Regions from separate parts of the Orrella dioscoreae genome, predicted to be linked through region 1. Evidence: predicted binding sites of a transcription regulator. Region 1 holds the regulator's gene; the other holds the start of a gene.
What was found. The regulator FNR, encoded in region 1, switches genes on or off when oxygen is low (the NO sensors DNR and NnrR bind a similar motif). The targets are predictions, from matches to a motif close to TTGATNNNNATCAA.
Positions count from the first base shown of each region.

Region 1 (4,209 bases):
TTCGCGCCCATGCGCGAGCTGGGCAGCGCCCTGGCGGCGTTTTCCCTGGGGCCCTGGCAGTGGTTCTGGATGGTGTTCTACGCTTTCTGTACCTGGGGCAACGCAGGCTTCCTGCGCGAACAGGTCTGCAAGTACATGTGCCCCTATGCGCGCTTCCAGAGCGTGATGGTCGACCCGAACACCTGGGTCGTCACCTATGACCAGCAGCGCGGCGATCCGCGCGGCGGGCGCTCGCGCAAGATCGACCACCACGCGCAGGGCCTGGGCGATTGCGTCGACTGCAGCCTGTGCGTGCAGGTTTGCCCCACCGGCATCGATATCCGCGACGGCCTGCAATACATGTGCATCGGCTGTGGCGCCTGTGCGGATGCCTGTGATGCGGTCATGGAGAAGATGCAATACCCGCAAGGCCTGATCCGCTATGCGTCGGAACGTTCGGTGCAGGACAAGCTGACGCCCGCGCAGGCGCGCCGCCAGTTGTTCCGTCCGCGCGTGCTGATCTATTCAGCTTTGATCCTGGTGCTGGTGGCCATCTTCCTGGGATCGCTGGCAACCCGCACGCCCTTGCGCATCGACGTGATCCGCGACCGGGCGTCGCTGGGCCGCGAAGTGGCGGGCGGGCTCATCGAGAACGTCTACCGCCTGCAGCTCATCAACGTGTCGGAAGGCGACATGACGCTCACGTTGCGCGCCGAAGGCCTGCCTGGCCTGACCGTGCAGAACGGCGGCGCCATCCATCTCGACCCGGCATCGAACCGCCTCCTGCCCGTGGTGCTGCAGGTGCCCGCGCAGAATCTCGAACCCGGTCCCCATACCGTGCATTTCCGCGCGCAAGCGCAAGACGCCGACGGGCGCACCATCGAGCTGGAAGAAAAGGCCAGCTTCATCGTGCCGCGCTGAATCCGCTGACTCGATACTCCTGGAGAACCCTCATGGCCCATGCCAATTCCGCGACGTCCTCTTCCAACCCCTGGTGGCGCGAGCCCTGGCCCTGGCTTCTGATGGCAGGTCCGTTCCTTGCCATCGTGGGGTGCGCCATCACGATCTTCCTGGCCTTCCAGTCCTACGGCGACCAGGCGATCTATGACGGGGGCGTCAAGCGCGGCCTGAAGGTCGAGAAGGCCGCCGAGGCGCAGGTCCCCGTGCCGGCACGTCCGGCCGGCGCGCAGTAAGCGCCCGATCAGGCAAGCACGCAGTCGCGATCACGACGACAGGAGAAGAACATGGGATGGCGTTCGCTGATGTGGATCGTATGGCCCTCGTTCATGGCCGCGGCGGCCACCACCGCGGTGGTGTTCGCGCTGGTGGATCCGCTGGATATCGTGGTGTTCGGCTATGTGCCGGTGTCGCGCCAGGCAGGCTATTCGGCCGGCTTCTTCCTGTTCTGGGGCATGGCCACGTTCTCCAGCGCGCTGTCCCTGTTCCTGTCGCGCGGCAAGCTGGCGGACGAGGACGACGAAGGGGATTGTTGAGTCGTTGAAAGCGCCGATGAAAGAAGGGACCACGTGGTCCCTTTTTTTGTCATGGCAACACGCGGCCCCCTGGCCGCGCGGGCTTCAGCACTCCTGGCCGAAGACCTGCTGCAGCGCGGCCATGTCGAGGATGCGCACTTCACGAAGATGGATGTGGATGATGCCTTCGCGGGCAAAGCGCGACAGCAGGCGGCTGACGGTTTCCAGCGTCAGGCCCAGGTAATTGCCGATTTCCTCGCGGCTCATGCGCAGGATGAACTCGGTGGACGAATAGCCCAGCGTGGAGAGCCGCTGCGACAGGTTCAGCAGGAAGCCCGCCACGCGCTGTTCCGAGCGCATCGAACCCAGCGTCAGCAGCATCTGTTGCGAGCGGCTGATTTCCTGGCTCATCAGGCGGCGGATCTGGCTTTGCAGCGAGGGCAGCAGGCGGCCGACGCGGTCGATGTCATCGATGCGGATCACACAGACCTCGGAGTCTTCCATGGCGATCGCGCTGGAGACGTGGCGGTGCTGGCCGATGCTGTCCATGCCGACGATCTCGCCGGGCAGATGGAAGCCCGTGATCTGCAGGTCGCCTTCGGATTGTTCGAGCTGCGTGCGCAGCGAGCCGAAGCGCACGGCATAGACGGCGTCGAGTTCGCTGCCCAGCGTGAAAAGCGGACGGCCTTTTTCGACGCGGACGCGATCCTTGACGAGGTCGTCGAGCTTGCCGAGATCGGTGGCCGGCATGCCGATGGGCAGGCACAGATGGCTCAGCATGCAGGAAGAACAGCGGGGGGAATCAGCGGGAACGGGGACTCGAATATGCATGGCGGAAAGCACTACGGTATCAGGTCAGGCAAGGCGCCGGGGGATGGCGCAGGAAGTGACACATGTCCCACGTCAAGCTTGATGCAATTGTAATGCCGCGGACGAGGGCTGTCTTGACGAATAGGCCTGGTTTCTGGACCTTTGGCGTCGGTTCGCAACAGCTTAAAAGAAACTCGGGACACAGCGCGACCCTGGACCCGTGCATGGGCGTTCAAACACGCGATGAAACGCGCGGCGACGGCCCTTGGACGGTCTGGTGGAATCGGGAGGGGGGCGGGCAGGAAAAAAGGTCAGGTCCACCCCGCTTGCGTGGCATAGGCGTCTTTCAGCCAATCGACGAAAACACGCACGCGCGAAGGCAGGTGCTTGCGTTCGGGCAGGATGGCGAAGATGCCGTTGGGGGGCGCGTGGTAATCGTCCAGCACGGTGACGAGGCGGCCGGCTTCGAGGTCTTCGCGCACTTCCCACACTGAGCGCCACGACAGGCCTTCGCCTTCGAGCGTCCACGCGTGCAGCACGCTGCCGTCGTTGCACTCCATGCCGCCGCCGCCACGCAGGGCGATGTTGCGGCCATCCAGGTTGAACAGCCAGCCGCGCGATTGATTGCCGCGCGTGCCGAAGGACAGGCAACGGTGTCGCGCCAGGTCGTCGGGATGTTCGGGCGTGCCGTGGCGCGCCAGGTAGGCGGGCGAGGCCACCACGACGCGGCGGTTGTCCGCCAGCCGGATGCCCACGAGGCCCGAGTCCACCAGGTCGCCGATGCGGACCGCGCAGTCGACGCGCTCTTCGATGAGATCCACCAGGCGGTCCGTCAGGTCCAGCGTGATGTGCAGATCGGGATAGGCGCGCGCGAAACCCGGCAGCAAGGGCGCGACGTGGCGGCGCCCGAAGCCGGCGGGGGCGGAGATGCGCAGGGGACCGCTGGGCTGGCGGCTGCCTTGCGAGATGAGCGCTTCGGTGTCTTCCACGTCGCGCAGCAGGCGGCGCGCTTCCTCGAGATAGGCCGTGCCTTCGGGCGTGATGGACAGGCGGCGGGTGGAGCGCGCGAGCAGCTTCACGCCCAGGCGGGCTTCCAGCGCGTCGATGCGCCGGCCGATCATGGCCGGGGCTACGCCTTCCGCGCGGGCGGCAGCGGAGAGGCTGCCCAGCGTGGCGACGGCCACGAAGGTGCCCATCTGCTTGTAGCGGTCCATGCGCCTGTTTTTATAAAAAGTAAAAGATGAAGCTATCTTTATAACCTTTTTCTCTGCATTCATGGCTCGTACACTGCCTGCAGCGGGCGGGATTTCCGCCCTCATTCCAACTGATAGGAGCGCCACCATGTCCGCACGCAACAACCGCCATGGCCTGCAAGTCGCCGAGGTTCTCGACCGCTACGTGGAGGAGGAGGCCCTGCCGGGCACCGGCGTGGACAGCGCGGCGTTCTGGCAAGGCTTCTCGGCGCTGGTGCACGATCTGGCGCCGCGCAACCGCCAGCTGCTGGCCGAGCGCGACCGCCTGCAGGCCGAACTGGATGGCTGGCATCGCGCGAATCCTGGCCCGGTCCGGGACATGCCGGCCTATCGCGCCTTCCTGACGAAGATCGGCTATCTGCGTCCCCAGCCCGGCAGCGTGTCGGCGGGCAGCACGCAGGTCGACGAGGAAATCGCCGTGCAGGCCGGTCCCCAGCTGGTGGTGCCCGTGTCCAACCAGCGCTACGCCCTGAATGCCGCCAATGCGCGCTGGGGCAGCCTGTATGACGCGCTGTACGGTACCGACGCCATCCCCGACAGCGAGGGCGCGCGCGGCGGCGACTACAACCCGGCGCGTGGCCGCGCCGTCATCGCGCGCGCGCGTGCGTTCCTGGATCTGGCCGCGCCCTTGGCCAAGGGCTCGCACGCCGATGCCACGGGCTATCGCGTGGAGAGCGGCAAGCTGCTCGTGGCGA
Region 1 covers NZ_LT907988.1:3,019,087-3,023,295, reverse strand. Annotated here, with positions in the region: gene ccoG (cytochrome c oxidase accessory protein CcoG) at 1-900, shown strand, start outside; gene ODI_RS14045 (hypothetical protein) at 933-1,172, shown strand; gene ODI_RS14040 (hypothetical protein) at 1,224-1,472, shown strand; gene fnr (fumarate/nitrate reduction transcriptional regulator Fnr) at 1,557-2,282, opposite strand; gene ODI_RS14030 (LysR family transcriptional regulator) at 2,573-3,475, opposite strand; gene ODI_RS14025 (malate synthase G) at 3,603-4,209, shown strand, end outside.

Region 2 (4,209 bases), 880 kb from region 1:
TGCCAGGCGCTTGGCGGCAAAGCCCAGCACCCGCTCGCCGCGCGCGCCTGCCTCGGCAATGGCGGCCTCCCAGCGCGCGCCACCGGCCACGACATCGCGGCTCAGGGCCAGCACCTGTTCGGGCGCCCCCTTGACGCAGAGCCACGCCGTGCCGTCGTCGTCCGCGTGCAGGGTCGCCATGTAGCGATGCGCGGCATCGAAGGGAATCTCGTCCAGGCGAGGATGGCGGGCGCGCGCCTCGGCCTCGGACAGCCCGGCCTTGGCGGCCAGCGCCAGCAAGGCGCCCTCCATGGGATCGCCCGCCACCTGCCAGCCAGCGTCCCGGTTGCGCAGTTGGGCATCGTTGCAAAGCAAGCCGACCCGCAGGATCTGCAGGGCCTGGTCGCGGCCGTCGGCCAGGCCCTCGACCACGGCAAGCTCCCCTTCCGGCGCATAGCCGGCGCCCGACGCCGTCCAACGGCTGTCTGGCGCGATCACGGTATGCGCGGTCATTTCGTTGCGCGTCAACGTGCCGGTCTTGTCCGAGCAGATGACCGTGGTGGCCCCCAAGGTCTCGACGGCGGGCAGGCGGCGCACGATGGCCTGGCGGGCGGCCATGCGCCGCACGCCGATGGCAAGCGTGATGGTGATGACGGCCGGCAGGCTTTCCGGCACGACGCCCACGGCAAGCGCCACCACGACCATCAGCGCGTCAAGCCAGCCATAATCTCGCACGGCGATCGCAAAGACGAACAGCGCCAGCGCCGCCAGCAACGCGCACAGCGTGAACCGGCGCCCGAAAGTCCGCATCTGGCGGATCAGCGGCGTCGTCAGGTCGCCCACGGCGCCCAGCAACTTGCCGATACGGCCGATCTGGGTGTGGGCCCCCGTGGCGACCACCACCGCGCTCGCCTGGCCGGTAGCCAGCAGCGTCCCCGAATGCACGATGGAAGCATGTTCGGCCAGCGGCGCGCCGGGGTCGACCGGCGCCTCGCCCTTGTGCGCCGGCACCGACTCGCCGGTCAGGATCGACTCGTCGACCTGAAGATTGCGCGCACGCAGGACCCGGGCGTCCGCCGGCACGCGGTCGCCTGCCTCGAGCAGGATCACGTCGCCCGGCACCAGCTCGGCCACGTCGAGTTCGATGCGCTCGCCACCCCGCAGGGCATGGGCCCGCGGCGCGATCATCTGCCCCAGGGCCGCCAGGGCCTCTTCGGCGCGGCCCTCCTGCACGAAACCCACGACGGCATTCACGACCACCACGGCGATGATGATCATCCCATCGGTGGCATGGCCCAGCGCCAGCGACACCCCGGCCGCGCACAGCAGGAACAGGATCAGCGGATCGTTGAACTGCGCCAATACCCTGCGCCAGGCTGGCATGGACTTGCCGGCGGGCAATGTGTTCGGTCCGACGCGCGCCAGGCGATCGGCGGCCTGCTGCGGCGTCAATCCCTGTTCGCCGGCCTGCAGCCTTTGCAGCGCCTGCTCGGCGGACAAGGCGTGCCAGTCGACAGGGGGGGTGGATGGATCGGATGCTGGCGCTCGCGGCGCGATACCGGACATGGGCGGCTCCCTTTTCTTGCGTGGCCGCCCTCGTTTCCCTGGCAAGCCCGCGCAAGCCGGGGGGAGCGGTCCATTGTTGGTGATGGGCTCTCCACGATAACTTGTGCCGCGGGCGTCGGGCTTTACATGGATCAAGAAAAGCCTGCACGCGCCATGCGCGCCTGGCCGGCGCGTGCTAGGCGTCCAAGGCCCGCTCGTACTCCTGCCTGAAGGTGCTCAACGAACTGGCGAGCACCGTCGCGGCCCCGTCGACCAGCCCACAGCGCCCCGAGCCCGGCAGCAGCCGCGCCAGGTTCTCGAGGGCCTGCAGGTCGGTGCGGCGTCCCGCGCCGCCATCGATCCGCTCCAGGATGCGCGAGATCTGGCGCGTGCCTATCTTGCACGACGAACACTGCCCACAGGAATTGTTCGCGAAGAACGCCACATACTCCGCCGTCTTGCGCAGGACGCTGGTGCCCTCGCCCACCACGATCATCGCGCCCGTTCCCAGCCGTGAGCCGCGTTCGCGCACGCTGTCGAAATCCAGGGCGACATCCAGGTCGCCCGCCGTCAGCAGGGTATTGGAGGGTCCGCCGGTGAACACCGCCTTGAATGCACGGCCGGCCAGCATGCCGCCGCCGTGCTGGAAGATCAGCTCGCGCAACGACGTGCCCATCGGCAGTTCGTGCAGGCCCGGACGCATGACGTCGCCCGACAGGGAATAGAGCTTGGTCCCCGCCGCCGCACCGCGCCCCAGCGCCTGGTACCAGGCCGCGCCATGGCGCAGGATGTGGGGCACATGGGCGAACGTCTCGATGTTGTTGACCAGCGTGGGCGCGCCATGCACGCCCTGTTCCGCCGGGAAGGGGGGCTTGAGCGAGGGAAAGGGAAACCCGCCCATCACGCTGGCGACGGCGGCGGTTTCCTCGCCCCCCACGTACAAGCCCGAGCCTGGCGTGACGTGCAACTGGAGCGGCGCGCCCATTGCCTGGCCGACCGCCGCCAGCAGCGGATGCCCCTGCCAGGCCTGGACCGCCTCGCGCACGACCCGCAGCGAGACGGGCTCGCCGGGATTCACGTACAGCGCGATCTGGTTGGCGCCGACCGCCAGGGCGCCGATCAGCGCCCCCTCGATGACCTGGTGCGGCGTATTCGACAACAGGTAGCGGTCCTTGAAGGTGCCCGGCTCGTCCTCGTTGCCGTTGCAGATGATCCATTTCCCCTGCCCCGCCAACGGCGGCTGCCCGGCCACCGCGCGCCACTTCCGGTGCGTGGGAAAACCGGCGCCGCCCAGCCCCCGCAGCCCCGCCTCTTCCAATATCGGGATGATGCGGTCCGGCGCCGCGATGGCACGCGCCAGGCCCTGGCCGCCGCCGGCACGCAGCCAGCCGTCCAGGTCGGCCCCGACCTGCGCCGCCTCGGCCGTCAAGACACGTGGGGATGGCGTCATGCCGCTCGCTCCCGGTCGGTGGCAATGTCGAAATTGCCGTAAGGGGGGAAAACCATGGGCGCCTTGCGCGTGGCGGAAAGGCCATGGTTGGCCAGCGCCCGCCGCCAATCAGCCAGGTGGGCCAGGCCCACGTTGCGCGGCCCTTCCCGGCGCGCCTGCGCCGCGGCCGACGCCCCCGCGCGCCGGCCGAAGACCACCAGCTCGAGCAGGGCATTGCCCATCATGCGGTTGCGGCCATGCAGCCCGCCCGTGACTTCGCCCGCGCACAACAGGCCGGGCACCGGCGTGCGGCCGTCGGTATCGATGCCTATCCCGCCATTCTGGTAATGCAGGGTGGGCCGCACCATGAAGGGCTCCCTTGCCGGATCGATGCCTGCCCGATGCGCCAGATGGCGCAGCGTCACCAGCCTGCCCGCGAGGATCCCGGGCTGGCTGCGCTCGAGCGTCGGGGTATCCAGGAAGACGCCCGCCTGGCCATCGCGCAGCACGCCTCTTCCCTCCTCGATCTCGCGCAGGATGGCCGCGGCCACGATATCGCGCGGCTGGAGCTCATCCACGAAACGTTCGCCGCGGCCGTTGACCAGGAAGGCGCCGGAGGAACGCGCCGCTTCGCTCACCAGCGCGCCCTCCATGTGCGCCGGCCAGGCAATGCCCGTGGGATGGAACTGGAAGCTGTCCAGTTCGCGCAGCGGGGCGCCGAGACGATAGGCGAGCACCAGCCCATCCGCGGTCGCGCCATAATGGTTGGAGGTCGGGAAACCCGACAGGTGCAGGCGGCCCGCGCCGCCGGTTGCCATGATCGTCGCGCTGGCCCGCGCCAGCGTGGCGCGGCCTCTCGCCAGGTCGTGCATGACCGCGCCGGCGCATCGGCCCCGGTCGTCGCTGAGCAGTTCGAGCGCCGGATGCCGGTCCAGCACGGTGATGCCCGGCTGCAGCAGCACCGCCTCGCGCAGGGCACGCATGAGTTCCAGTCCCGTGAAATCGCGATACGACAGCAGGCGGGCCGCGGTCGCGCCGCCGGGCTTCTTGCGCAGCAGGGTCCCGCCCATGCGTTCCCCCTCCCGCGCCAGGTCGAAGCTCATGCCTTCGCGGATCAGCCAGCGGATCGCATCAGGCCCGTCCGATACCAGCGCCTTCACCAACGCCTTGTCCGCCGCGAAATGGCCGCTGCGCAGCGTGTCTTCGAAGTGCCTTTGCAGGCTGTCCTCGGGCCCGACCGCCGCCTGGATGCCGCC
Region 2 covers NZ_LT907988.1:3,897,629-3,901,837, forward strand. Annotated here, with positions in the region: gene ODI_RS18040 (cation-translocating P-type ATPase) at 1-1,545, opposite strand, end outside; gene ODI_RS18045 (complex I 51 kDa subunit family protein) at 1,721-2,974, opposite strand; gene ODI_RS18050 (FAD-dependent oxidoreductase) at 2,971-4,209, opposite strand, start outside.
Region 2: a site for FNR is predicted at 1,667-1,680, ahead of ODI_RS18040 (cation-translocating P-type ATPase). Genes of this name have one in related genera too.